DNA from 3 places in the Paenarthrobacter sp. NPDC092416 genome. Region 1 is predicted to be linked to each of the others. Evidence: riboswitches for the same ligand, from Rfam matches in the RefSeq annotation. Region 1 holds a riboswitch; each other region holds the start of a gene.

Region 1 (9,545 bases):
GGCGATGACGCATGGGACACTATCGAGGCCTACGTCACGTATGTTGCCCCGGACCTGGTGGGTCGCCTGGAAAAGTGGACCAAGGACCAGGACATCTTCTCGGCTTGGCGGATCGACGAGCAGATCCACAAGGCACTGGACCGCAAGGTCTTCCTGCCCTCAGGTGGTTCGCTGGTCATAGACCGCACCGAAGCCATGACTGTGGTGGACGTCAACACGGGCAAGTTCACCGGCAGTGGTGGAAACCTTGAAGAAACCGTTACCAAGAACAACCTTGAAGCGGCCGAAGAGGTGGTTCGGCAGCTGCGCCTCCGCGACATCGGCGGCATCATTGTCATCGACTTCATCGACATGGTCCTTGAATCCAACCGGGACCTGGTCCTCCGGCGCCTGGTGGAATGCCTGGGCCGCGACCGCACCAAGCACCAGGTAGCCGAAGTGACGTCGCTGGGTCTCGTCCAGATGACGCGCAAGCGCATGGGTACCGGCCTTTTGGAAGTCTTCGGCGAGCAGTGCGAGCACTGTGCCGGCCGCGGCGTGGTCACCCACGACGAACCCGTCGAGCACCGCCGGGCCAACGTCGTAGCGGCGGAGCACCACCGCCCGCACACCGAAACCCAGCAGCCGCCCGCCCGCACCGAGCGCAAGCGCCGCCGTGGCAAGGGCGGGGGACAGGCTACTGCCGACGCTCCCGTGGCCGTTCACACCTCGGCGTCCGCTCCTGCCGCGCACGCACCGGCGCCGGAAACCACCGATCCGGTCCGCCAAGCAAAGGCAGAAGCCACCCGGGCGGCATTGGCCACCATTGCGGCGGCCGCACACGCAGCACACTTGCACGACGACGAACTGCATCGGGCGGCCGAGGAGCAGGCACATCTTGCGAGCCATGAAGAGCACTCCGGCGGCGCCGCTGCCGGTTCTCCTGCCGGTGGCGGCCAGGATGCGGCCTCACGTGAATCACGATCGACGCCGGTTCTGCGCTTCGGGGGCGAGGAAGTTGCCCTTCCGTTCGTAGAACATGCCGAGGAAGTGTCCTCCGGTAAACCGGCCATGAGCTTGGACCTCCTCGCCGAGGCCTTCTCGCATCTTGGGGCTGCGCCGGTTGCTGAAACCGAAAGTCCCGTTGCGTCCCAGCCGGCGCAACGGGAACCGAAGGCATCGTCCGAAGAACTGGATGGATACGCTGAGGAAGCCCACGAGGCCTCTTCCCGTTCACGCGGTCGCCGTGGTCGCCGCAACCGCAGTGCCAGCCGGGCGCAGGGCGCAGCCAACGAGACCAGCGTGGAGCACCACGAGGTAGCTGCCTCCAGTGGGGGCGGCACGGCGCATGAGGCCAAGGCGCCCACCGTAGCGCCGGCCAAGCCCGTGGCAGCCAACGAGCCCATCATTCTCGGAGTCGGCGTGCCCGCTTCCGAGCTGTAGGTTCCCGCCACTGCGCAGCTGTACATCGCCGGGCCCCGGCAGAATCCGTGACCAACGGACTCTGCCGGGGCCCGGCGTCGTTGTCGGCCCTTTTAGGCGAGCATCAGTCGCATCCCGTCGGCAACAGTCACATCCCGCCGATCAAGACGGCACGGTTCCGTTACCAGAGTCCATCCCCGCTAGGCTAGGAAGCTGACACGGGGTGCCGGGCGCAGGGCCAGGCTGAGATCCAGACCCGTTGAACCTGTCCGGTTAGCACCGGCGAAGGGATGTCTTCATGACTTCAGCGTCGTATTCTCCTGTCTACCCGGTAGCCGTTGCTGCGGGTCGGCCAACACCAAGGGTGCTCAGCATCGCCGGCTCGGACCCCTCCGGAGGTGCCGGAATCCAAGCAGACTTGAAGAGCATCGCTGCCCTCGGTGGATACGGAATGGCTGCCATCACGGCTCTCACTGCCCAGAACACCCAAGGTGTCACCGGTGTCCATGTACCCCCGGTGGAATTCCTGCGGCAGCAACTCGATGCCATCAGCAACGACATTTCCCTTGACGCCGTGAAGATTGGCATGCTCGGAGACACAGCGGTTATCGAAGAAGTCCGCAGCTGGCTCGAGAAGGTGCGTCCCGCCGTCGTGGTCCTTGATCCGGTGATGATCGCCACCAGCGGTGACCGCCTCCTGCGGGAGTCGGCCGAAACTGCGCTCCGTGGCCTGTTGCCTCTTGCCGACCTGATAACTCCGAATCTTCCTGAACTTGCCATGCTCCTTGGCGAGCCCGAGGCCCCGGACTGGGCTACTGCCCTGGAGCAGGGGAAGCGCCTCGCGGCCGAATGCGGCAATACCGTCCTGGTAAAGGGCGGCCACCTGGCCGGTACTGAATGTCCTGACGCGCTGGTCAATACCAGTGGATTGTTGCGGCAGGACGTACTGGAAGTCGCCGGACCCCGCGTGGTTACCAAGAACAGCCACGGGACTGGATGCTCCCTATCGTCCGCCCTTGCCACCGTGCAGGCCCGCACGGGGGATTGGGAAGCATCCTTGCGTGAGGTCAAACCTTGGCTGCTCACGGCCCTCACAGCGGCGGACACCCTCGAAGTGGGGCAGGGCAGCGGCCCCGTCCATCATTTCCACCACTTGGCCCAAGCCGCCCGGCCCGGCGACTTCGCAGCCAGGTTGTGGGCAGCTGCCACTGAAGAGCTTGATGCCATCTATGGCCTCAACTTCATTCAGGAACTGCAGTCCGGCGCGTTGTCCGAGTCCCAGTTCAGCTACTACCTGGCCCAGGACGCGATCTACCTTAACGGCTATTCGCGGGTCCTGGCGCGCGCCGGGGCATTGGCACCGAGTGAGGAAGAGCAACTGTTCTGGGCGCGCGGATCACAAATGTGCCTTGAAGTGGAATCGGAGCTGCACAGAAACTGGCTCAGCACTCGTCAGGCATCGACCGAAACAGGCCCGGTCACCAAGTCATACGTGGACCACCTGCTGGCCTCGTCTGCATCGGGAAGCTATGCGGTCCTGTTGGCGGCAATACTCCCGTGCTACTGGCTGTATGCCGAAGTGGGCCAGCAGTTGCACGGGGCATATGTGGAAGCCGGCGCGCCGGCAGGCCACCCCTACGCTGAATGGCTGCGGACGTACGCCGATGAAGAGTTTGCTGCGGCAACCCGGAAGGCGATTGATTACACAGCCACCGCGGCGGCGTCAGCATCCGCTCAGGAATGGGAGGCCATGCTTGAGGCCTTCGCCCACTCGTGCCGTTATGAAACAGCGTTCTTCGATGCTCCGAGGCTGTTCGCTTAGCAGGGGGTTTTGAGCGGTTTTCTGCCGAGACGGCGCGCGCCGTGGCGAAATCCCCGAAACAGGGCCTGCAGGCTGTATGCTCTTTAGGCACGGTGCCGGGCGAGTCCGTTCCAGCTGGTGATGATCATCACGTGGAGACCTCCGGACCCGGCCTCATTTGCAGCCGAAGGCCAAACTAGCGTAATCTTGATCTTCGGTGCTTACGCCAACACTTGGGTTATGCCCCTTGGAATTGTTCATGGGATGACTCGCGGACTTCGATCTGAAGTCCACGGCGTTGAGGCACAGCGCGAACCAGGCCTGATTCCGGCTCAAGGTTCCGCACGCAAATTTAGTAAGAAACGTCGAGAGAAGTGAGTACCCAAGTGGTGTACGCGATTGTCCGCGCAGGCGGCCGCCAAGAAAAAGTTTCCGTTGGAGACTACGTAACGCTGAACCGCGTCCCCGGTGGAGCCGGCAGCACGCTTGAGCTGCCCGCCTTGCTCCTGGTTGACGGTGACAAGGTCACGTCTGCAGCTGCTGACCTGGCCAAGGTCAAGGTTACGGCTGAGATCCTCGAGGACCTCCGTGGTCCGAAGATCGTCATCCAGAAGTTCAAGAACAAGACCGGCTACAAGAAGCGCCAGGGTCACCGTCAGGAACTGACCAAGATCAAGATCACGAGCATCAAGTAACCTCTGGTTACTCTGTTCAGGTTTTTCAGTTTCCCCAGAAATTTAGAGGCAGGCATTTCACATGGCACACAAAAAAGGCGCGAGTTCCACTCGCAACGGTCGTGACTCCAACGCTCAGCGTCTCGGCGTCAAGCGTTTCGGTGGTCAGGTAGTTTCCGCTGGCGAGATCATCGTCCGCCAGCGCGGCACCCACTTCCACCCGGGCGCCGGTGTCGGCCGCGGTGGCGACGACACCCTGTTCGCTCTCGAGGCAGGTGCGGTTGAGTTTGGTACTCGTCGCGGCCGTCGCGTAGTGAACATCGTTGCTGCTGCAGCTGCAGAGTAACAACAAGTTCTGAACCGGTGGAGCGGGCCAAACGGCCCGCTCCACCGTTCTTTTAACCGCATTACAATCAACTAGGGCGCTTCCGGGTGCGCTGGATATAGCAATTTCGCTGGCAACAGCAACAGAGGAGATTCACGTGGCGAGCTTTGTAGACCGGGTAGTCCTGCACGTATCCGGTGGAACCGGCGGCCACGGCTGTGTCTCTGTCAAGCGGGAGAAGTTCAAGCCGCTTGGTGGTCCGGACGGCGGCAACGGCGGAAATGGCGGCGACGTCATCCTGCGCGTTGATTCCCAGACCACCACCCTCCTTGACTACCACCACGCTCCCCACCGCCACGCCACCAATGGTGGCCCCGGCATGGGTGACTGGCGCGGTGGCAAGAACGGAGAAACCCTCATCCTTCCGGTGCCGGACGGCACAGTGGTCAAGACCAAGGACGGCGAAGTCCTTGCCGACCTCGTGGGTGAAGGCACGGAGTTCATTGCTGCTGCCGGCGGCCAGGGTGGCCTCGGCAACTCGTCGCTATCCTCGCAGAAACGCCGTGCCCCGGGCTTTGCGCTGCTCGGCATCGAAGGCGAGTCCAGCGACATCGTCCTGGAACTGAAGTCCATTGCAGACATCGCGCTGGTGGGCTTCCCCTCTGCCGGCAAGTCGAGCCTGATCGCTGCCATGTCCGCGGCGCGGCCAAAGATTGCCGACTACCCCTTCACAACCCTTATTCCCAACCTCGGCGTGGTCCAGGCCGGCGAAGTCCGGTTCACCATTGCTGACGTTCCCGGCCTGATCGAGGGTGCCAGCGAGGGCAAGGGCCTTGGCCATAACTTCCTGCGCCACGTTGAGCGCTGCGCCGCCTTGGTTCACGTCCTCGACTGTGGAACCCTCGAAGCAGATCGCGACCCCTTGTCGGACCTCGCCATCATCGAGGCCGAGCTGGACAAGTACGCCGTGGACATGAGCTATGCAGGTGTCGACGGCGAAGTGGTGCCGCTGAACGAGCGACCCCGGCTCGTGGTCCTCAACAAAGTGGACCTGCCCGACGGCAAGGACATGGCAGAGTTCGTTCGCCCGGACCTCGAAGCCCGCGGATACCGTGTCTTCGAAGTCTCGGCCACCAGCCATGAAGGCTTGCGCCAGCTAGGTTTCGCCATGGCAGAAATCGTCAAGGCTGCCCGCGATGCGGTTGAAACTGCGCCGCCAAAGGTTGCTCCACCCATCCTGCGTCCGCGTGCGGTCAATGAGTCCGGCTTCCGGATCCGCCGTGAGGAAAAGAACCTCGAGCCGCTGTTCCGCGTGCTCGGCGAGAAGCCTGTACGTTGGGTCAAGCAGACTGACTTCACCAACGAGGAAGCCATTGGCTACCTGGCTGACCGCCTTGCCAAGCTCGGCGTTGAGACCGAGCTCTTCAAGGTAGGCGCCAAACCTGGCGATACCGTTGTCATCGGTGAAGACGATGGCGTGGTCTTCGACTGGGAGCCCACCATGATGGCCGGCGCCGAGCTTCTGGCCACCCCTCGCGGCACCGACATCCGCGTTGCGGACATCGGCGACCGTCCCACACGTTCGCAGAAGCGTGATGAGCAGATCGAACGCCGCGAGGCCAAGGCAGCTGCACGCGCCGAACTTGAAGCCGAGCGCAAGGCGGGCATCTGGACCGAGTCCGTCAACCGCCGTCGTTCGCAGCCTATTAAGGAAAGCAACCTGGATACCGGTGATGACGACTAAAACAGTCGAAGCTCCCAACGCAGCAGAGGCAAGTGAGCGCCATGCGCTGGCTACCGCCAAGCGGATTGTGGTCAAGGTCGGTTCGTCGTCCCTGACCAGCATCAAGGGCGGCATCTCCGAGAAGTCGCTCACAGCGCTGGTGGATGCCCTTGCGGACAAGCGCAACGCGGGCACCGAGATCATTCTGGTGTCCTCGGGCGCAATCGCTGCCGGTCTTGCTCCGCTGGGTCTTGCCAAGCGGCCCAAGGACCTGGCGACGCAGCAGGCAGCGGCGAGTGTGGGGCAAGGGCTGTTGATGGCCCGGTACACCCAGGCTTTCAGCGCCCATGGCGTGACGGTCAGCCAGGTTTTGCTGACCGCTGATGACCTCATGCGCCGGACGCAGCACACCAACGCTTTCCGGGCCCTGGATCGACTGTTGAACCTTGGCGTCGTGCCTGTGGTGAACGAAAACGACACCGTTGCCACCCACGAAATCCGCTTCGGGGACAACGACCGTTTGGCTGCCTTGGTGGCCCACTTGGTGCGAGCCGACGCGTTGGTGCTCCTGTCCGACGTCGATGCCCTGTACGACGGCCCGCCGTCGCAAGGCGCCCAGCGTATTCCTTTGGTTCGCGGTCCTGAGGACCTCGAAGACGTCACCATCGGCAAGGCCGGCAAAGCGGGCGTTGGAACCGGCGGGATGATGACCAAGGTGGAGGCCGCGTCGATCGCCGCTGGCTCCGGCATCCATGCCCTCGTGACGTCCACGCCCAACGCCGCGGCGGCGTTGGCGGGGGAGGACGTGGGAACGTGGTTTGCCATCAACGGCAACCGCAAGCCCGTCCGCCTCCTGTGGCTGGCGCACTTGGCGACCGTCCAGGGCCGTTTGGTGCTCGACGACGGCGCCGTCAAAGCCGTGCGCGATCGGCACAGGTCACTCCTTCCCGCCGGCATTTCGGATGTCAGCGGTGAATTCGAGGCCGGCGATCCTGTGGAAATGGTGGCCGCTGATGGCACCGTGGTGGCGCGAGGCCTGGTGAACTACTCTTCGGAGGAACTGCCCCGCATGCTGGGACGCTCAACACAGGAACTCGGCAAGGCCATGGGCCGAGGCTATGACCGCGAAGTTGTTCATGTTGATGACTTGGTGCTCCTCTAGGTCCACCCCTCAACTAAACTTGGACCATGACTGAAGCGCTGACGCCCGACGCCCCTGTGATTTCCGACGTTTCCGGTACCACCGGCCGGACGCCGGAAAGCCCTGCGGCTGGTGGAGTCCCGCTGTCGCCGGAAGATGTCCAGGCTGCTGTGCACGCCATCGCGGACCGTTCGCGAAAGGCAGCCCGCCGTATGGGCCAGGCCAACCGTGCCTGGAAGGACCAAGCGCTCCGCGCGATCGGAGCGGCACTGCTGGACGGACAAAAGCATGTCCTGGCCGCCAATGCCAAGGACGTCGCCGCAGGGAAGGCCAACGGAACGTCGGCTGCCCTCCTTGACAGGTTGACACTGACCCCTGCCCGCATCGAAGGCCTGGTTGCTGCCTTGGAGAACCTTGCTGGCTTGCCCGATCCTGTGGGCAATGTGGTGCGTGGACAGACTCTCCCCAATGGGCTGCGCCTGCGCCAAGTCAACGTCCCCATGGGAGTTGTCGCGGCGATTTACGAGGCCCGCCCGAACGTCACGGTCGATATTGCCGGGCTCGCCCTGAAGAGCGGGAACGCCGTCATTCTCCGTGGTGGTTCCGCTGCTGCCCACACCAACGAGGCACTGGTCCGGATTCTCCGGGACGCCTTGGACTCAGTAGGCCTGCCGGCTGATGCTGTCCAGACTGTGGACCAGTACGGACGCGAGGGTGCCAACGTGCTCATGCGTGCCCGTGGCCGCGTGGACGTCCTGATTCCCCGTGGAGGCCGCGATCTCATCCAGACCGTGGTCAACAACTCCTCAGTGCCTGTCATCGAGACCGGCGAGGGCAACGTCCACATCTTTATCGATGAGTCTGCCAGCGAAGAAATGGCCGTAGAGATCCTCCTCAACGCCAAGACACAGCGGCCCAGCGTGTGCAACACCGTGGAAACGCTGCTGGTGCACTCGGGGTCCACTGTGCTCCCGGCAGTCGCTGCTGCCCTTCGCTCCGCCGGAGTGACGCTCCATGTGGATGAGCGGATTGCTGCTGCGCTGGGCAAGGACGTGGAAACCGTGCCTGCCGACGACGTCGATTGGGCCACGGAGTACATGGACCTGGACCTGGCTGTTGCCATGGTGGACAGCCTGGATGACGCGGTCCGGCACATTCGCCAATGGACTACCGGACACACCGAGGCAATTCTGACCAACAACCTTGCCAACGCTGAGAAGTTCATTGCGGACATCGACTCTGCCGCAGTGATCGTCAACGCGTCTACGCGATTTACCGACGGCGGCGAGCTGGGTCTCGGGGCCGAGGTGGGTATTTCGACGCAGAAGCTCCATGCGCGTGGTCCCATGGGCTTGACCGAGCTGACCACCACCAAGTGGATCGTGCAGGGCGAAGGCCAGATCCGCGGCTGACAACGCGGTAACATAGAACAGAAGTCCGGAACGGTGGGGAGCCCCGCCGTCAAAAATCCTTTGAGAGCCACTAGGGGAGAAAATGCTGTTTCAGCAGATCGCCACGTCCATTGCCGCCCAGACAGAGGGTGGCCACGAGGAACTCGCCCCGCTGTGGGCTGAGCCGTGGGTGTTCGGCATTGTGATGTTTGCTTTCCTGTTGGTTCTGATGTTCGTAACCCTCTCCTACACCAACCTTGGCAACCGCCACGAGGCAGTGGAAGAGCACTCCGATCCGCACCGCCAGCACCCGAACAAGCACACTCACGGCCAAGGCCACTAACATTATCGCCGCAACACCTCGCGGGGAGTCGGGGCGCAGGCTTCGGCTGGGCGTGATGGGTGGAACATTCGATCCTATCCATCACGGCCACCTTGTGGCTGCAAGTGAGGTTGCCGCCAAGTTCGATCTCGACGAAGTCGTATTCGTTCCTACCGGGCAACCTTGGCAGAAGTCCAGCAAGCAGGTCAGCAAGCCCGAGCACCGCTATCTGATGACGGTCATTGCCACGGCTTCCAACCCGAGATTCACTGTCAGCCGGGTGGACGTTGACCGTCCTGGACCCACGTACACCATTGACACTCTGCGCGATCTCCGGACTCAGCGCCCCGACGCTGACCTCTTCTTCATCACCGGTGCTGATGCCTTGGCCCAGATCCTGTCTTGGAAAGACGTGGATGAGCTCTGGTCGCTGGCCCACTTTGTCGGTGTGACCCGCCCTGGCCATGTCCTTGACGATATGGGCAGGGAAGACGTGAGCCTCCTCGAGGTGCCAGCCATGGCCATTTCGTCCACGGATTGCCGCATCCGTGTGGGTGCGGGAAATCCGGTGTGGTACCTCGTACCAGACGGTGTGGTGCAGTACATCGCCAAGTATGGACTGTACGCAGGGCAGCCCGGGGCAGGGGAGCTGGCACCTGCATTGTCCGGATCAGACGACCAAGCACGTACTGAATGAGTTTTGAATGAGCCAGGAACAGCGACCCATCCGCAGCAGGCGTGAGCTTCGTCGCGCCCGGGAACAGCAG
Region 2 (9,545 bases), on a different contig from region 1:
CGCGAGTACGTCCAGGAGATCTACGAGTTCCTGGATTCCTTGGAGACGCACCACGCTTTCCTGGTGATTGTCGACGGCGAGCCACTGGCCCTGTTCCAGACGTATGAGCCGCTGCACGACCCGGTTGGCGAGGCCTACCCCGCCCGCGAAGAAGACATCGGAATGCATCTGCTGTTGGCGCCGGCCACCCGGCCGATTCCGCACTTCACGCCGCGGCTCGCTACCTCGCTGATCCGGTACATGTTCTCGCTGCCCGGCAAGGACAGGATCATTGTGGAGCCGGACGCCCGCAACGCGAAGGCATTGCGCCGCCTCCAAGCCACGTGCTTCGAACTTGGCCCAATCGTCCAGCTCGCGGAAAAGGAAGCCCAGCTCGGTTTCCTGACGCGGGCGGGCTTTGACCAGATCGAGGAACAGCGGGCGGACCAAGCGGGCAGCTAGGCTTCACATTTCCTGGCCGCTCCTCTGAGCAGCCGCTCAACCGCTTACGCCTCAGCCTCGGCCGCCGCGACACCCCAAGCCCTAGCGCCAGACGAAACTCCACGTCCCTGCACCCACGGCCGTCAGCACCGCAGCTGCGGCGATCAGCAGCCCGCCAAGCACAACCCAAACGTCCAGCAACGAATACGTGGATTCGCGGGCCCACGTGCGTTGCCCGCCACCGAATCCACGGGCTTCCATGGTGACAGCGAGCCGCGAGGCCCGCCGGACAGCCTGGACCAGAAGCCCGAAGCTTTGCCCGAGCGTGGCTTTCAACCGCTGCCACGGACTCCCCTGCGAACCCACACCCCGGGCGCGTCGCGCCATGCCGATGGTCTGCCACTCCTCAGCCATGAGCCCTACCAGGCGCATCGCCGCCAGGGAACCCAGGACAAACCGATGGGGCAGCCGCGCCTTCTGCGCCAATGCATCGGCCAGGTCAGTCGGGTCGGTGCAGGTCATGAGCAGGATCGCCGGCAATGCGATCGCGAGGCCGCGCAACATGAAACCCAGCCCCAGCTCGAGGGAACCTTCGCTGATGGACCAGAGTCCGACGTCGAGCAGTATCGCGCCGCTGTCCGCCGCGACAATCGCGGTGCTCCAGCCGCCGATCGCTGCCGCGAGAATCAGAGGCCAGGCGCGCTGCCACAGCAGTCTGATGGTCAGTCCAGCCAGCGGGAACAGCGCCAATTCCGCAACGAGCGCCGTGGACGCAGATACCCAGTCGATGGACAACGCCAGCACCAGCGATATCAGGAACACCGAAACAAATTTGGCCAAGGGGTTGGCGCGGGTGAGGAGGGCATGGTTGCCGCGAAGATTCAGGGCGTCCCTCATGCTGCACCGGCTTCCTGGCGGGCTGGATTTCCTTGCCCGCCAACTTCTGGTCCGCCCAAGGCTTCCTGTGCGCTGATGGGGTCCAGCCGCAGTTCCATGCCACCCAGGACTGAGCTGAATTCTTCATCATGCGTTACCGAGACCACTGCCGTCCCGGCGTCGAGCAATTCCGACAGGAACGAGGCGAGTTCTGCCCACGTATTGGCGTCTTGGCCGAACGTGGGCTCGTCGAGCACCAGGACTTTCGGATGGGCCGCCAGGACAGTGGCCACCGACAACCTGCGCTTCTCTCCTCCGGACAGTGTGTAAGGGTTCGCGTCCACCAGGTGCGTGAGCCGGAGCCGCTCCAGCAGTTCGTCCACGCGTTCCTCGCCATGCCCCAGATGCTTGGGTCCAAACATCAGTTCATCCAGGACCTTGCCCGTGACGAACTGGTGCTCAGGCTCTTGGAAAACGGTCCCGATGCGCGAAATCAGCTGGTCGGCCTTCCACTTGTACGGGTCAATTCCCGCTCCGTCGGAAAGCTCGACGGCGGCACTCACCTTGCCGTCCACCGGCGCCAAAAGACCGGCCAACGTGAGCGCAAAGGTGGACTTGCCGGCTCCGTTGGGCCCGGTGACGGTGAGTGCCTGACCAGCCCTGACCTGCGCGCTGATGCCTGACTGGACGGGCACAGGGGGGATGGTTTTGAAGCCCTTTCTCCGTGGCTTTTCGCGGGAAACGGCCAAATCCTGGGCCGCGAGGAGGAGCTGGGATGCATGGTGATTGTCGGTTCGGGAGCGGGTTGCCGGGACGTACCCGGGCACCCATACACCGGCTGCCATCAGCATGGTGCGGGCCTCAGCCAGGACCTGATCCGGCGGGCCGTCCAAGAGGACGCCCGGTGTGCCGGAGCCTATGCCGGGTCCTGCAGCCGACCCTGGCTGCAGGACCACAATCCGGTCCACCAGGTCCTTCCACACGGACACCCGGTGCTCGACAACCACCAAAGTAGCGCCGGTCTTGTCGAGGCAGCGGCGCACTGCGTCGCGGACCTCAAGGACCCCGACGGGATCCAGGTTGGCCGTCGGTTCGTCCAGGAGGATCAGTCCCGGTCGCATCGCCAGGATGCCCGCAAGGGCAAGCCGCTGTTTTTGCCCACCGGAGAGGGCTGCCGTCGGGTGGTCCAACGCCAAACCGCCGCCTGCCGTGGTGCGCAACCCAACGTCGTCGAGCGCTTCATGCACGCGCGCCCAGATCTCATCCCGGGGCACGGCGAGGTTCTCGGCGCCGAAGGCGACGTCGTCACCCACCCGTGAGAGGACAACCTGGGTCTCCGGGTCCTGCTGCATCAGACCGGCGCGGCCTCGCTGCTCGCGGGGAGCTACGCCGTCGATCAGGAGGGAACCGGTCTCGTCGGAGTCGTCTTCCTCGTCGCCCAGCACGCCGGCCAGGGCATGCAGAAGGGTGGACTTGCCGGCGCCCGAAGGACCCAGCAACAACACCCGCTCACCAGGCTCAATCCGGAGATCGAGGCCCTGGATAGCGTGCGTGGAACGGCCGGCATGCCGCCAACCCCAGCCTTCGGCGGAGATGGCGGCAGGCCGTACCCGGTTGCCGTTACGCGTGGCCGACATCAGTTGAAGACGGGCTCCGAAGCGGCCTTGCGCGATGCAAATGCGCTGAGCACACCCGTCTTGGACAGGCCACGCGTGGCAACCCAGGACAGCGCGCCTGCGATGATCGCGCCGGACAGGGTGCAGAAAGCGATGTAGGCGAGCTTGTCCACAGCTTCGTAGGCGATGTTCCAGCCCCACGGCATGAAGGAGTCGTTGAGGCCGCAGAACAGGCCCGCGCCTGCGCCTGCGAGGAGCGCGGTGGGCAGGTTGAACTTCTTGTACCGGAACGCTGCGAAGACGAGTTCCGCGCCCAGGCCTTGGAGAAGACCAGAGATGAGCACGGTGGTCCCGTACTGGGAACCCATGATCAGTTCACCGGTTGCGGCGACGGCCTCACAGAACAGGGCTGCACCCGGTTTGCGGATAATGAGCATGCCCAGGACGGCCGGGATCATCCAGCCACCGGCGATCAGGCCGGTCAGGGGAGGATACGTTGCGTTCATGGGAATGGATACGATTGCGGCGCCCTGGGACCATGCCCAGAAGATCACGCCGCCGGCGATGGCAATCAGCGCTGCCACCACGATGTCTACAACACGCCAGTTATAACTGGTCTTCTTCACGTTTGCCGTGGTCATTTCTGCCTCCTGAGGTACAGGAGGGGAAAGTGCTACCCGGATTCTCCAGCCGGCCTGCGCCGCCCGGATCCGGACACTCTGAGAAGCTCGACTCCCTTGCGCCGGTACTAACCGGATCAGGTTCGAGGGTCTGCGGCTGTCCGCACTCTCAGCGCCCTCGCGGTGTCCTGCATCGCTGCAGAGCCCGACGGCGGCGCTCCCCTGTCGTTATCAAATCTGCCCTTGTGGGCGTGGTTCAGTTTACACCTGCGACTGTTTTGGCGCTTCTGTCCAGTCACAAACCGGTTGGCTCCACGGTGCATCCGTTGGTGGCGCACGTTGCGAGGCCCGCTCTGCGCCCCATCCTCCCGCAATAGCGCGCACACCAGGCCCCACAACAAGACCTGCGAGAATGATCCAGCAGACTCGACGCGGCAAAGGGGCACTTTCATGACGGACCTTCCTCCAACGAACCTCCCCGGCTCGCCCGACTCCGCGCCACCGGCACGGTTGGCTGCAAGCGTCATCCTTCTCCGCGATGCGCCGGGCGGGCTTGAAGCCTTTGTCCAGCACAGGGTCACCACCATGGATTTCGCGGCAGGAATGGTGGTCTTCCCGGGTGGGCGCGTTGACCCGAGCGACAGCGAGGGGTGGGACTACCCCACAGATCTGCTGAACACCCACGCGGCTGATTGGCATCTCAGTTCCATCGCGGCTGATCCCGGAAAGGCCCGCGAGAACGCCGGGACCGTACTGACCGCGGCCCTCCGCGAGGTCCAGGAGGAAGCCGGGCTCAGCCTGACCGGCGACGAGCTTCGTCCATGGGCCAACTGGGTCACTCCGCCGGATATGCCCAAGCGCTTCGATACCTATTTCTTCGTGGCCAAGCCTGCACCCGGAGCCGAGCCCAAGCACCAGACCACCGAGGCGTGGCAGTCCCTGTGGATGCCGGTGCAGCAGATTCTCCATGCCGAGGCTGCCGGCACCTTGGACCTTATGCCGCCCACGTACTTCCTGCTCAACGAAGTCGCCGCGCTGGGAACAGTAGACGCGGTATGGTCGGCCGAGCATGTTGTTGTTCCGGTGTTGCCGCAACCCGGCTCCATGGCAGCGTTCCTGAAAGAGCGGGAAAACCGCCGCTAGTCGCCAACCGTCCCGGGTTGTGAGGCTAGGCTGGGGTGCATGAACCTCTTCTTCAAGTTGCTTGGTGCCGGTGTCAGTGTCGGAGCGGGACTCATCGGCAGCAAACTGGTCAACAAAGGCTGGGAAAAGGCGACGGGCAACAAGCCGCCCAAGGGCAATGACGACATGGAAACAAGCCTGCGTTCAGCGTTGTCCTTCGCACTGATCTCGGCAATCGTGAGCACGCTCATCCAGGTCCTTGCGAGCCGTGGCACCCAGCGCGCAATCGCGCGCTTCGCCAAGTCCCAGGACATCGTCTAAAGCAGGCGGCGCTGTAGCCGGCCCCGCTGGAGCTTGGATGAACGGCCGCCCTCAGCGGTCGGCGTCGTGCGTTCCTGCCTCCGACGCTTCGCCGGCAGCCCTCTGCACCACGGCCTCCAACTCATCTGTGGTGAGCAGTTCGCGGTGTCCGTGCTTGGTGCGGTAGGCCGAGCGTCCAACCATGTGCGCAGAAACGGGCGCAGTCAGCAGTTGGAAGATCCATGCCACAACCAGGATGGGCCACACCCACCATGTGCGCATTTGCAGGCCAATCGCCGCGAGCATGAGGAACAACCCCAGGACTTGCGGCTTGGTGGCCGCGTGCATGCGGCTCATGAGGTCCGGGAAACGCAGCAAACCAATTGCGGCCCCGAGGGACATCAAAGCACCCACCACCAGGAACACGGCGGTCACTACGTCAATCACGGCGTCCACGCCTGTGGCATCAGGAGTCATTGCTCTGGTCCCTCCTTTCGGCTACGAAGCGGGCAACGGTCACCGAGCCGATGAATCCGATAACGGCGAGGGCCACCAGCAGCATCAAGTTGTTCAGGTGACGGTTCATGGCCATGTCGATCGCCAGGGCAGCGCCAAGAATGGCGAGCAGGACGTCCGAGGCCAACACCCGGTCCAGCAACGACGGTCCGATGGCGATGCGCACAATGGCTCCGGCCGCAGCCAGTGTAAGGATCACTGCTGTGACCACCAGGACGATTTCCTTCACAGCGCTGCCCTCTCGCTTCCGGTTGCCTGCTCCGATTGGAGTGCCTCGGCTTCTTCGCGAGTACCCATGATGCGGATCAGCCCCGCTTCAATCTGCTGGACTTCCCGGCGGATTTTGTCGATGTCGGCATCGTTGTGGATGTTGATCGCGTGCAGGTAGAGGGTGGACGTGGAGCGGTCCACCTCCACCACCAGCGAGCCCGGAATCAGTGAGATCACGTGCCCGGTTGCCGTCACCATCAGGTCTGAGTGGCTCCGCAGCGGAACAGCGACGACGGCGCTGCGCACTGAAGGTCCTTTCACGGCCGCAAGGTAGAAGATCAGGAAGCTCGCTGCCACCACCTTGGCGAGGAACATCAGGGCGAACGGAATGGCGCGGAGTACGTTGAACCTGCCGCTTAGCTCTACGGGCGGGAGGTAGAACAGCTTGGCCACCACCACGGCAATGAGGGCGCCGAACAGCAGATTGCCGGGGCTGAAGTCCCTCCACAGTGCGCCCCACACAATGACCAGCCAAATCAGCAGGGGCAGCTCTGTGCGGAAAGAGATCGGTTTGCGGCTCATCGAACTCCACCTGACTGCCCGATTGGGGGTACCACGGCGGAGTCACCCAGGACCGAGTGGATGTACGCCGTGCGGTCGAGCATGATCTCCGCGGAACCGCCTGCCACGTGGAAGAGCGGGCCTGCGAAGACGGTCAGTGCGACGCCGAAGACCACCAGCCCCGCCGTCGAGCCCACCATCGTCCGGGGAAGCACTCCCACGTTCCCGGGAGCCATGAGCACGGGGTCAGGGAATTCCGCATCCTCGGGCTTGCGCCAGAACGCCCTGTTCCAGACCCGGGCAATGGCAAGCAGCGTCAGGAGGCTGGTGACCACACCACCCACCACCAGCACAATTGCCAGCGGTGTTCCCAATTCCACGCCGGCCTGCAGGAGGCCGAGCTTTCCGAGGAAGCCGGAGAACGGCGGAATGCCTGCCAGGTTCATGGCCGGTATGAAGAACAGCAAGGCCAGGAGCGGTGAAAGCTTGGCGAGGCCACCCAAACGGTCAATGGAGGAGCTGCCACCGCGGCGCTCAATGAGGCCTGTGACCAGGAACAGGCTGGTTTGGACGGTGATGTGGTGGGCCACGTAGAACACGGCTGCCCCGAGGCCGGCCACGGACGACATCGCCAAGCCAAACACCATGTACCCGATGTGGCTGACCAGGGTGAAGGACAGGAGACGTTTGATGTCGCTCTGAGCCAACGCACCCAGGATGCCCACCACCATGGTGAGCAGGGCCACCACCATCAAGGGCACGTTCAAGGTGTCCCCGGGGAACAACAGAGTCTCTGTGCGGACCATGGCGTAGACGCCGACCTTGGTCAGCAAACCTGCGAAAACAGCAGTGACTGGAGCAGGGGCTGTTGGGTAGGAGTCCGGAAGCCAGAACGAGAGCGGGAAGACTGCGGCTTTGATTCCGAACGCCACCAGCAGCATCACGTGCAGCAGGTTCTGGGTGCCTTGATCGAGCTCCGCCAGTTTGATGGCGAGATCGGCCATGGTGATGGTTCCGGTGGCCCCGTAGATCATGGCGATAGCGATGAGGAACAAAACGGACGACACCACGGACACCACAACGTAGGTGACGCCTGCCCGGATGCGCGGCCCGGTCCCGCCCAGTGTCATCAGGACGTAGCTTGCCGTGAGCAGGATTTCGAAGCCCACATAGAGATTGAACAGGTCACCGGTGAGGAAGGCGTTGGACACCCCCGCCACCAGGATCAAGTACGTGGGGTGGAAGATCGAGACCGGAGCTTCCTGGTCGCCGTCGGCCATGCCCTGGCCAGTGGCGTAGATCAGGACCGCCAGGCTCACCACCGTGGAGACCACGAGCATGAGCGAGGAGAACTGGTCCACCACCAGGACCACGCCCCACGGCGGCAGCCAACCACCCAGCGTGACGGACGTGGTTCCGCCATCCCATACGGACATCAGGAGCAGGCACTCAAGCAGCAGGGTGGCACTGAGAATAACGATGCTCACCACGCGCTGTGCAGCCGTGTGCCGGATCAGTACGAACGCCAGGGCAGCGCCCAGAATCGGGAGGAGCACAGCCAGCGGCGACAGGTTGGCGAGGTTCACGCGCCGTCTCCTTCCTGGGTTGGTTTGATGGTGTCTCCGGTGTGGTCCGTCCCGCCACCTTCTGCTTGGGCACCGGGCGTCGCGGCAGAAGTCACGGCGAACTCCGAAGTTTCCAGCGGAACAATGGCGTCGTCCTCGGCGTCGAAACTCGGCGTCTTGGCCACGCGGCGGTCTTCAAGGTCGTCCTGGATCTCGTCCTGCCGTGCCAAAGCCCACGTGCGGTAGATGATGCCGAGCATGAAAGCGGTGACAGCGAAGGAGATGACGATCGACGTCAGGATCAGGGCCTGCGGCAGAGGATCGTTGTACGTGGTCGGATCCGTTTCCTTGCTGAACAGCGGTGCAAGTCCGGCGTACCCGCCAGTGCTCAGGATCAGGATATTGGTGGCGTTGGCCAGAAGCATCAGCCCAAGCAGCACGCGCGTCAGGCTGCGTTCCAGGATCAGGTAGATTCCGCACGCGTACAGAATGCCCATCACGATCAACAGGGTCAGGTTGATGCTCATGCGTTACCCTTCCCGGACGCGGTGGCTTCTTCGATCTCGGCTTCGGCGATTGGCGCGCCCTTGCCTTCGAAATGTTCGTCGATCTCAGCGCCCAGGCTGCGGAGCACGTCCAGCGCGAGCCCGACCACCACGATGTACACGCCGATATCGAAGATCGTGGAAGTCACGAACTTGATGTCGCCGAACACTGGGAGCCAGAACTCGATGATCGCGCTTTGGAATACCTGCCCGCCCAGGAGCAGCGGCACGAAACCGGACGCTGCCGCCGTCGCGAGTCCCGTCCCCAAAAGGGTTCCTGCACTGACTGTCGCTGCCTCGCTGAGCTCGAACCGCCCGCCCGCCAAATAGCGGATGGTCAGCGCGAGGCCGGCTGTCAGGCCACCTGCGAAGCCGCCGCCGGGCAGGTTGTGCCCAGCCAGCAGCAGGTAAATGGAGAAGACGATCATCGAGTGGAAGATCAGTCTGGTGACAACTTCGAAGATGATGGATCGCCGTTCCGGCGCCAGTGTGCGGCCGGCCACAAGCCAGGCATCACGCGAGACATCGGCGAACTTCTTCGCCACCGCCAGCGTGGCACCGTCGCGGGAGTTGCGTTCGACGCCGGTGCGGCGCCCCACGCTGCCTTCCGGCACTGCCTCTGAGGTTTTGATGCGGTCGCCGCGGCTACGCACGAAGATCAGGCTGGCCACGCCGGTGGCCGCCACGGCGAGGACGGATATCTCACCGAAGGTGTCCCAGGCCCGGATGTCCACGAGCGTCACGTTGACCACGTTCAGTCCGCCACCGCCCTCGTAGGCCAAACGCGGGAATTCAAGGGAGATGGGGGTAGCCACCCGGGCACCCATCGCGTAGATGGCCACAAAGATCATGGTGATGCCGAATGCGGCGCCCACGATCACACGGACCACCCTCAACCGGCCACCGGTGCGGTCTCGCAGTTCGGCGGGCAGGCTGCGCATGGCGAGCACGAAGGCCACCAGGACAATGGTTTCCACGAGCATCTGGGTCAGCGCCAGGTCCGGAGCACCCTGAAGGGCAAACATCAGCGCAATCCCGTAGCCGGTGACCGACACCATGAGCACAGCCAGGAATCGCTTGTTGGCCCGGACCGCAGCCAATGCACCCACCACGATGCCCGCAGCCGCAATCAGCTGGAGCGGCGAGTGGGGATCGATGAAGTAGATCCCCTCCGGCAGCGGTTTGTTGGCAGCA
Region 3 (9,545 bases), on a different contig from region 1:
TAGTGGCAAACTGCGCCTCCCACCCGGGCCCGACACGCTGCTCCGGACTCGCCATAATGGCAGCGTTGTTGATCAGGATATCCAGCGTTCCATGATTCGAGAGGAACCGCCCGGCAAAGTCTTTGACGCTTGCCTGGTCCGCGAGGTCGAGGAGCTCAACGTCGACGGACCCCGGCGAACCGCCCGCCGCCAACCCTGCCTCGGCCACAACAGCCTCGGCATGCTGGACCCTCCGCGCCGGGACCGTCACGCGGGCGCCGGCCGAGGCAAGTGCCTTGACGGTTTCCAACCCGAGGCCGGAATAACCTCCGGTGACGATGGCCGTCTTCCCGGTGAGGTCCAGGCCGGCGATGACTTCCAAAGCCGTTGAACCATGGCCAAAGCCCGAGCCGATGGGGTGTTGGGGTGTCACGCTTGAATCTTCGCTCATGGTTGAGCTTCGCAGATCCGCAAGGCCAGCGGCAACGATCTGGCAGCAGCCTAGTAAACCGGCTTCTCGGGCTCGACGTCGCGGACCCAGGCGAGAATACCGCCGTCGAGATGGCGGACGCGGGTGTACCCTGCCTTCCGTGCCGCCTCCAGGACCGCCGCAGAGCGCGTACCGGCTTTGCAGTGGAACACTATGTCCTTGTCCTGCGGCAGCTCGACCCAGGCCTCGCCAGACAGAATCCGGCCCTGCGGGATCAGCACGGAACCGTCGATGTTCACAATGCTGTGCTCACCCGATTCGCGAACGTCCACGAGCTCGAAGTCCCGCTCCCCCGCTTCACGTTCGGCCAGCATGGTGGCCAGTTCCGGGGCGGACACTGTGTGGTCGGCATCAGTCCGGGCCAGCGGCGTGACACCGCAGAAGGCCTCGTAGTCGGTCAGCTCGGTGATGGGTTCTGCTGCCGGGTCCTTGGACACCTTGATCTCGCGCCAGCTGCCGCCCAAAGCGTCAAAGAGCGACACTCGGCCAAGCAGTGAACGCCCGACGCCGGTGATCAGCTTGACTGCCTCCGTGACCATGAGCGAGCCAACGGCCGCGCACAGCATGCCAAAGACGCCACCCTCGCCGCACGAGGGCACCGAACCCGCCGGTGGAGCTTCCGGGTACAGGTCGCGGTAGGTGGGCCCGTGTTCGGCCCAGAAGACGCTCACTTGGCCGTCGAAGCGGAAAATTGAACCCCAGACGTAAGGCTTGCCCAGGATGGCGGCAGCGTCATTGACCAGGTAGCGGGTGGCAAAGTTGTCTGCACCGTCGAGGATGAGGTCGTAACCGGCGAACAGCTCCAAAGCATTGGTCGCGTCCAGCCGGACGTTGTGCAGGACGACGTTGACCAACGGGTTGAGTTCGGCGATGGCATCACGCGCGGATTCGATCTTTGGCTTGCCAACGTCCTTGACACCGTGGATGACCTGGCGCTGGAGGTTGCTCAGGTCCACGTCGTCATCGTCGACGATGCCGAGCGTGCCAACCCCGGCGGCCGCCAGATACAGCAGCGCAGGTGAACCCAGTCCGCCGGCACCTATGACAAGGACTTTCGCATTCTTAAGCCTGCGTTGGCCCACCGCGCCGATTTCCGGAATGATGAGATGCCGGGAGTACCGTTCCACCTCGGCCGGCGTAAGCGCGGCGGCCGGTTCAACGAGGGGCGGCAAGACAGCGGGCGCAGTGTGGGCAGCAAGAGTTGTGGCCATACTTCAATGTATGCCTGCCGATGCCGCCCGGTCATATTACCCACCGGTACAGTGGTCATAACTGCAAAGGAAAGGCGGCAGACTGTGGCTGACGGCACACGGGCAAACGATGAGACACCAGCGAAGCAAGAGCGGACTGGTTCTCCGCGTTCGGCAAGGTTGCCGCGCGACGAGCGTCGTGCCCAGTTGCTCAACGCCGCTTTGGAAGTTTTCGTCTCCAACGGCTTCCATGGTGCGGCCATGGACGAAATCGCGGAGACGGCGCATGTCAGCAAGCCCGTGCTGTACCAGCACTTCCCGTCCAAGCGGGAGCTCTACATGGCGCTGCTGGACAGCCACCTGGCTACGTTGACGGACCTGATGCTCGGAGCACTGAACTCCACGACGGACAACAAAGAACGCGTGAAAGCCGTCATGCGGGCCTATTACCGGTTCATCGCCGACGACGACCAAGCACACCGTCTGGTGTTCGAATCCGACCTCATCAACGATCCCGACGTCAGTTCGCGTTTGGAGACTTTCAACAAGACCTTCGCCGACGCCGTAGCCCATGTCATCGCCGAGGACACCAAACTGCCCCCTCTGGAAGCGCAACTCCTGGGCCGCGGACTGGCGGGAATGGCGCAGGTCAGCGCCCGGTACTGGCTCGAAACGGACGGAAATCTGGATCTCGATGTGGCCAGTGATCTGATCTATCGTTTAGCTTGGCGCGGAATCAGTCGATTCCCCAAAGAGTCCTAGGCTACAAATAGAGGACTGACTTAATTCTTGATTGGCTTGGAGGCCTTGCTGTGGAAGTAAAGATCGGCATTCAGAACGTTGGCCGTGAAATCGTGCTCGAATCCGCACTCGATGCTGATGCTGTAGCCAAGATCGTCGGAGAGGCAATCTCCAAGGGTTCGGATCTAAGGCTCACAGATGAGAAGGGCCGTCAGATCATCGTTCCGGGAAACGTCCTGGGCTATGTGGAAATTGGCGCCGAAGAAGTTCGCCGCGTGGGCTTCGGTGCCCTGTAGCCGCTCTCTCTCAACAGCCGTCGCTGACACCTGCCTGCCAAGGAGTTTTCATGCTTTCACTCGTCGTTGTTGTGCTTGCCACCGTCGCCACCGGTTTCATCGTGTGGGCGAACGACAAGCGCCACGGTAAGTACGGCATCGCCTTGCCGGCAGGTGTTTCAGCGGCTGTGGGTGCCCTGGCCTGGATTGCCTTCATCCTTGCCGGTCTGGGCTACCAGCCCGGACTGACGTGGATTCCCTGGATCCTGCCCATCGTGCTCGGCACGGCCGCATCTGCAGCCGCGGTGGTCTACCTGGGGCGTACGCGCACCAAGCAGGACACCGAAGCACTTACCAAAGCGTTGATGCTTTAGTCCTGACCGTCCTCCGCTTCAGTGCACAGACAGAAGCGGTTGCCTTGTGAATCCGTGACCACCACCCATGCGGGTGCGTGGTCATGCTCCATTAAGGCCCCCGTTGATTCCGTCTTTGTGAGGACGGGCCCTGATTCAGCCAGGCTCCGGTACACATCCACGTGCATCCGGTTCTCATGGGGCTCATCCGTCTCCTGGAACCACAACGCTGGTCCCCGGCCATAAGGATCCACCAGCGCCCCGTCGGCGGTTTTACGGTATCCGAGGCCCACTCGCCAGGTTTCTGAGATAGCCGGGGCATCGTCGGTATCGATCGCCAGTTCCACACTCCGGTACAAGCCCGGTTCCGCGACAGCTCCAACGACGGCGGCAACCTCGCTCGCCGCTGAAGCGGCGGCGACGTCGCGGTCCGTTACCTGTGTCCCGGCATCGTGGGACGTGTAACGCAGGAACACCCGGTTATAGCGCCAGTCCAGGTCCGGATGATGGTTCTGTTCTTCTGCGATCTGCCCGACGGCGGCAATAAGGGCCAGCGCGTCAGCCGCCGTCGAGGTCTTGAATACCGTGACGAGTCCGTCCAACTGGTACCTCCAGTCGGGGAGGTCCGCAAGGACGGCGTCGATGACCGCCCTGGACAGTGGATCTTCCGTGTCTGCCACAGCTGCTCCTAGCTAACAGTCGGCGTCAGGGTTATCAGTCGGCCATCAGGCCCGGGTCCTAGAGGAACTCTGCCCGGCCTTCCATGGCAGAGGATGCCAAGGCGTGTTCCCTGCGCGGAATCCGGCCCGCTTGCTTGGCCAGCCTACCGGCGATCACGGCGTGTTTGAAGGCTTCGCCCATCTGCACGGGGTTCTGCGCACGGGTGACCGCGGTGGCGAGCAGGACGGCGTCGCAACCGAGTTCCATGGCCAGCGCAGCGTCCGAGGCTGTACCGATTCCGGCGTCGAGCACTACGGGAACCGAAGCGCGCGAGACGATCAGTTCGATGTTGTGCGGATTCAGAATTCCCAGGCCCGTTCCGATCGGCGAACCCAGGGGCATGACAGCCGTGGCTCCCAGATTTTCCAGCCGAAGCGCCAGCACGGGGTCATCGTTCGTGTAGGCAAAGACCTTGAAACCGCGGTTGACCAGCTGTTCCATGGCGTCCACCAGTTCCACGGCATCAGGCAGAAGCGTGTGCTCGTCGGCAATGACCTCCAGTTTGACCCAGTCCGTCTCCAACGCCTCACGGGCAAGTTCGGCTGTCATGACGGCGTCCTTCGCAGTGAAACACCCTGCCGTGTTCGGAAGGACCCTGATGTTGTGATCCACCAGGAGCTGAAACAGCGAGCCTGTCTCGGCCGGCGAGTATCGGCGCATGGCAACTGTGGTGAGTTCCGTACCCGAGGCCAGCAGAGCAGCGCCCAGCCCGTCGAGGCTCGGGGCGCCCCCAGTGCCCATGATGAGGCGCGAGCCGAACTCAACACCGTCAATCACCAATGCATCGGTGTGAACGTCAATGTTTGTTGTGGTCATGGTTCAGCCTCCCTGTACTGCGGTCACGAGTTCGAGTTCATCGCCGTCTGCGAGCGCCGTGGCAGCCCACTGGCTGCGCGGAACCACTTCGGAGTTGCGGGCGACGGCGACACCCAGCTTGCCGCCGTCGGTCGCCTGTCCGAGGTGGTCCAGAACGCGGCCGGTGATGGCGGTGACGAGGGTGCTGACTGAGGCGTTATCCGACACTGCGTGGTCGGCGCCATTGAGTTTGATGTTCATGCTGGGTCCTTGCTGGCGATGGGTGTGGCGGACGTCAGGAGTCGTGGTGTTGATCCGATGCCGGTAGCGGTGTGGCCGGCGGTGAACCGGTCCGGCCGGAACCTGGTCCATCTGGGATCTGTGATGCCCTCCATCAGCTGAGCGGTGATCTTTGCCGCTGCAGGCATCAGGAGGACACCGTGGCGGAAGAAACCAGTGGCGATCACAAGCCCGGCGACGTCGCCGTCGTGCCCGGCGGCGCGTCCCAGCAGCGGTGCGTTGTCCGGGGTTCCGGGGCGGGCACGGGCTGTGGCTTCCAGGAGTTCCAGCTCGGCGACCGCAGGAACCAGGACCTGGGCGTCGCGCAGCAATTGGTACACACCGCCGGCGGACACGGCATTGGACGATGCCGAGAGGCCATCCTCACGTTGGGTGGCTCCGATCACCACAGTGCCGTCCTCACGGGGCACGATGTATACGGGAACTCCACGCACCATGCCGCGGACTGTGGAGGTGACCAGCGGCCTGAGGTGTTCGGGGACACGGAGTCGGAGAATGTCGCCATAGACGGGGCGCAACGGGAGGGCGAGTCCGTCCGGCAGGCCGGCGAGGCCGGCAGCACCCAGGCCGTTCGCCACCACGGTCTCCTCCGCGCGAATCACGTGGCCGGATGCGACCGTGGCTCCGCAGACCCTGTCATCGTCCCAGTCGAGCCTGACAGCCGACGAGGCCATGGCGAAGCCATCGGCTGCGCCGCCGACCCAGCTGGCGTCTGCTGGTGTGTGTGCCGCAAGGCTTGCGATGAGGCGACGGGCAAGCTTGCGAGGGTCCACCTGATGGTCGGCCGGGATGTCGAACGCACACGAGATTTGCGGGCTCAGGAGCGGTTCCCGCTCGCGTGCCTGGCGAAGCGCCAACGGTTCAACGTCCAGCCCGTTGGCCACCTGCACCGATCGCAGGTCCGCCAGCGCCCGACGGTCCGCGGCATCCGCGCCAACGGCCAGGGTCGACGTCGTGCGGTATCCGGTGCCGTCTCCGTCGGAGGGCAGGAGCGTTCCAACGAAACCCGGCCACAGTCCTGAGGACTCCAACATCAGTTCGAGGAGATCTTCTTCCTGGTAGTGCAATTCGCTGACCGGAGCGAGCATGCCCGCGGCGGCGAACGTGGCGCCGGTGGCTGGTTGAGGATCGATGAGCACGACCGAGCGGCCGCGTCGCCTTGCCTCCTCGGCAATGCCCAGGCCAATGATGCCGCCGCCGATCACGGCAACGTCCGCGTGCAGCAGTTGCGAGGTTCCGGGGGTGTGGTCCGATGCTCCCATGGGTTTCCTTCCCTACGCCGGTATTAGCCGGATCAGGTCAAGCGGTCGGCGCTGAAGCCCTCTCAGCCGGACGGTCATATGACGCAGTCTCGGCTCCCGCAGTACGTGCCCAGTTTAGAGGAACTACTCTGGTTTTCATGACCCAGCATGATGTCCACACCACAGCCCGCCTCTACCTGTGCACCGATGCCCGCAAACAACGAGGCGATTTCGAAGACTTCGTCGACGCCGCATTTGAGGGCGGCGTGGACATCATCCAGCTTCGCGACAAGACGCTCGAGGCCGGAGAGGAACTGGAAGTCCTGGAGGTTCTCCACAAGGTCGCGCACCGCCACGGACGGCTCTGGTCGGTCAACGATCGGGCCGATGTTGCCAGTATTTCCGGGGCTCCCGTATTCCACATAGGACAAAAAGACATCCCCCTCCGAGCCGCCCGCCACCTGCTCCACGACCCCACCGTGATTGGTCTCTCCACCCACACCCCTGAGCAGATTGACGCAGCGATCGCAGCTTCCCCGGGCCGCAGTGGGCTGGACTATTTCTGCGTGGGCCCAGTGTGGGCAACGCCTACCAAACCTGGACGCGCGGCAGTTGGCCTGGACTTGGTCACATATGCCGCAGAAGCCGTGAAGCGGGCTGACGAGGAGACGGTCGGGGGCGTGCTGCTTCCTTGGTTTGCCATCGGCGGCATCGACCTCACCAACGTGGAGCAGGTTGTCGCGGCGGGCGCGAGCCGGATCGTCGTGGTCCGCGCCATCACTGAAGCAGAAGACCCGACGGCGGCAGCCAAGGCGCTGGTCGAAGCCCTCGGCGCGTAGCACAACTGTCCGTTGGGGTCTCTGCCGAACCACTTCAAGCGGTCAGGCCGAGGCCCGTCATGCGTTGACTGTGGCGCCCTGCCAACTCCGCCGTCAAGGCAGTCGCGGTTTCCCGGGCATCCCCTTCACCCCGCAACATGGGACCGAGGAGGGGATGCTCCATGGCCACCCGCTGGGCTTGGGTGAGCGCCTCTCCCACCAGCCGTCGGCCCCACAAGGCAAGTCTCGAGGACAAACGGGGGTCCTCTGACAGGGCCCGACGCAGCAGGACCCGTAGAACCTCCGTGGCCTGATCGGAAGCGGTAATTTTCTCGACGAACTCCTGGGTCCCCGCATCGAGGTAGGCCGCCACCGCCCGATAGAAATCGGACGATACGGTGTCGATCACGTACGCCTTCATGATGGACTCAAACCAGTCACCGGGCCTGGTCCGCTCATGGAAATGGTCAAACGAGCGCTGGAACGGGAGCATGGCCTCGTCGGGGTCTATCCCCAACCCGTTGAGCCTGGCAGTGACCATGGCGAAATTTCCGTAGGCACCCACGGCAATTTTGGCCAGAACCGCCCGGTCATGCAGCGTCGGCGCATATCTGGAGTCCGAGGACAGCCTGCCGAAGGCTGACAACTCGCCGTAAGCCATGGCTCCGAGCATCTCCGCCACGAGGTGCCCAGGGGAAGGAATGCCAGACCAGGATGTGCCCATGATCCAAGACTATCCGCCGATTTCGGGCTAACCTGATTTTCGTGCCACATCATCGGATAGCGCCCAACGTCACCGACGCATCGAACCAGCTCGCAGAGGCATTTGCCGCGTTGAGGACCGAGCTGGAGCTCCCGGGGGTCTACCCTTCTGCGGCCGTTGAGGAAGCCCGCGAGTCCGTGGAACACCATGGGCTGCCGGATCGGGATCTGCGTGACGTTCCCTTTGTGACAATCGACCCCGCAACGTCCACGGACCTGGACCAGGCGCTCTTCATCGATCGTGACGGTGAGGGGTACAAGGTTCTCTACGCGATCTCGGATGTCCCGTCTTTTGTAGCTCCCGGCGGGGCCCTGGATGCCGAAACACGGCACCGCGGACAGACGTTCTATGCACCGGATGGCAGGATCCCGCTCCACCCCGAGGTCATCAGCGAGAACGCCGGAAGCCTGTTGGCCGACCAGGATTGCGCGGCATACGTCTGGGAGTTTGCGCTCGACGCCGAGGCCAACGTCGTGTCCGTCCGTGTTGCCAGGGCAACAGTCCGCAGCCGCGCCAAGCTCAGCTACAAGGGAGCCCAGGAAGAGATTGACGCCGGCACGGCGCCTCCGGTTCTCCAGCTCCTCAAGGAGGTTGGACTCAAGCGCGTTGAGCTCGAGCGCTTGCGCGGTGGAGCCAGCCTCAACATGCCTGAACAGGAGATCGTCCAAGTGACGGATTCCGGAGGATACAGAATCGTAGCTGCGCCTTCTCTCCCCGTTGAAGACTGGAACGCCCAAATCTCCCTGATGACCGGAATGGCCGCCGCGCAGCTGATGCTCGACGGAAAAGTCGGCATCCTGCGCACCATGCCAGCGCCGGAAGAACGTTCCCTGCTCCACTTCAAACGCCAAACAAAGGCACTCGGCAAGCCATGGGACGGAGAGGTCAGTTATGGCGAATACTTGCGGACCTTGGACGCCTCGGACCCGAGACAACTCGCCATCCTGCATTCAGCGGGCATGTTGTTCCGCGGCGCAAGCTATACCCCGTTCGACGGCGAGGTTCCGGCCAACGTCATCCAGTCGGCCATCGGCGCACCCTATGCCCACACCACCGCTCCCCTGCGGCGGCTCATCGATCGTTTCGTCTTGGTGATCTGCGAGGCACTGAGCAATGACCAACAGATCCCTGGCTGGGCCCGCGAAGCACTTCCTTCCCTTCCTGAGATTATGGCGGGCTCGGACCAACTGGCCTCCAAGCTGGAGCGGATGGCCTTGGATGCGGTTGAAGCCGCGCTTGCTGTGAACCACATCGGCCAGGAGTTCGAGGCGGTTGTTATTTCCGGTTCGAAGCCGCCCAACGGCAACGGCAACGGCAACGGTCCTTCCGGCATTGTGCAGATCGCGGAGCCTGCAGTGACTGCCCGCTGCGAGGGCGAACTTGAGCCTGGCACCAAGGTCAGGGTGAAGCTTGTGAAGGCGGACATCGCCACGCGGGAGATCCGTTTTCAACTTCTTCCCTAGCGCAGATCCGCCCCGATCCGGGCTTTGAGGCTCCCAGAGGATAGACTGACCCTGTAGTAATGGATGCCCGGTCGTTGATTCAGTTCATTTTTGAAGTCAACAAGCCCGCCCCTACGCGATCTTGAGATGTGCCCGCTGGTCACCAGTGCCAGTACTTAGATAGCCCGCGATCGGCTTCCACTGGATTTGCTTGTGCGCCCGTTGTGCTCCGGTACGGCTCCGCCGCCGCCGTTGAGCACGCAGCGCCAATGCCCAAATGAATAAGGAAACTCCCCTGTGAGTGAATTGCACACCCATGAAGTCTTGACCGACTCCACCGGAACCGAATCGATCGAACCCGAGGAAACCATTACCTCGGACGAGACACCCCATGAGATCGAAGAAAAGTCCTTCGCTGACTACAACGTCCGTGCCGAC

What was found. Region 1 has a riboswitch for thiamine pyrophosphate ahead of ACIQC5_RS14250 (bifunctional hydroxymethylpyrimidine kinase/phosphomethylpyrimidine kinase). Riboswitches for the same ligand answer to the same signal wherever they lie in the genome.
Region 2: another riboswitch for thiamine pyrophosphate. It lies ahead of ACIQC5_RS19260 (ECF transporter S component); the one in region 1 lies ahead of ACIQC5_RS14250 (bifunctional hydroxymethylpyrimidine kinase/phosphomethylpyrimidine kinase).
Region 3: another riboswitch for thiamine pyrophosphate. It lies ahead of thiO (glycine oxidase ThiO); the one in region 1 lies ahead of ACIQC5_RS14250 (bifunctional hydroxymethylpyrimidine kinase/phosphomethylpyrimidine kinase).

What each region holds. Positions count from the first base shown of each region.
Region 1 is NZ_JBIVQG010000007.1:61,648-71,192, forward strand. It holds gene ACIQC5_RS14245 (Rne/Rng family ribonuclease) at 1-1,422, shown strand, start outside; TPP riboswitch at 1,611-1,709, shown strand; gene ACIQC5_RS14250 (bifunctional hydroxymethylpyrimidine kinase/phosphomethylpyrimidine kinase) at 1,700-3,223, shown strand; gene rplU (50S ribosomal protein L21) at 3,589-3,897, shown strand; gene rpmA (50S ribosomal protein L27) at 3,959-4,222, shown strand; gene obgE (GTPase ObgE) at 4,359-5,945, shown strand; gene proB (glutamate 5-kinase) at 5,935-7,086, shown strand; gene ACIQC5_RS14275 (glutamate-5-semialdehyde dehydrogenase) at 7,113-8,477, shown strand; gene ACIQC5_RS14280 (hypothetical protein) at 8,560-8,799, shown strand; gene nadD (nicotinate-nucleotide adenylyltransferase) at 8,804-9,475, shown strand; gene ACIQC5_RS14290 (hypothetical protein) at 9,483-9,545, shown strand, end outside.
Region 2 is NZ_JBIVQG010000012.1:86,475-96,019, forward strand. It holds gene ACIQC5_RS19245 (GNAT family N-acetyltransferase) at 1-441, shown strand, start outside; gene ACIQC5_RS19250 (energy-coupling factor transporter transmembrane component T family protein) at 523-1,317, opposite strand; gene ACIQC5_RS19255 (ABC transporter ATP-binding protein) at 1,314-2,933, opposite strand; gene ACIQC5_RS19260 (ECF transporter S component) at 2,933-3,553, opposite strand; TPP riboswitch at 3,629-3,766, opposite strand; gene ACIQC5_RS19265 (NUDIX hydrolase) at 3,983-4,675, shown strand; gene ACIQC5_RS19270 (DUF4235 domain-containing protein) at 4,715-4,975, shown strand; gene mnhG (monovalent cation/H(+) antiporter subunit G) at 5,027-5,431, opposite strand; gene ACIQC5_RS19280 (monovalent cation/H+ antiporter complex subunit F) at 5,421-5,699, opposite strand; gene ACIQC5_RS19285 (Na+/H+ antiporter subunit E) at 5,696-6,262, opposite strand; gene ACIQC5_RS19290 (Na+/H+ antiporter subunit D) at 6,259-7,827, opposite strand; gene ACIQC5_RS19295 (Na(+)/H(+) antiporter subunit C) at 7,824-8,333, opposite strand; gene ACIQC5_RS19300 (Na+/H+ antiporter subunit A) at 8,330-9,545, opposite strand, start outside.
Region 3 is NZ_JBIVQG010000001.1:646,866-656,410, reverse strand. It holds gene ACIQC5_RS02965 (SDR family NAD(P)-dependent oxidoreductase) at 1-430, opposite strand, end outside; gene moeB (molybdopterin-synthase adenylyltransferase MoeB) at 481-1,680, opposite strand; gene ACIQC5_RS02955 (TetR/AcrR family transcriptional regulator) at 1,687-2,421, shown strand; gene ACIQC5_RS02950 (DUF3107 domain-containing protein) at 2,472-2,696, shown strand; gene ACIQC5_RS02945 (hypothetical protein) at 2,747-3,049, shown strand; gene ACIQC5_RS02940 (4a-hydroxytetrahydrobiopterin dehydratase) at 3,046-3,708, opposite strand; gene ACIQC5_RS02935 (thiazole synthase) at 3,767-4,564, opposite strand; gene thiS (sulfur carrier protein ThiS) at 4,568-4,804, opposite strand; gene thiO (glycine oxidase ThiO) at 4,801-6,105, opposite strand; TPP riboswitch at 6,098-6,215, opposite strand; gene thiE (thiamine phosphate synthase) at 6,243-6,923, shown strand; gene ACIQC5_RS02915 (ferritin-like fold-containing protein) at 6,958-7,626, opposite strand; gene ACIQC5_RS02910 (RNB domain-containing ribonuclease) at 7,668-9,128, shown strand; gene ACIQC5_RS02905 (DEAD/DEAH box helicase) at 9,405-9,545, shown strand, end outside.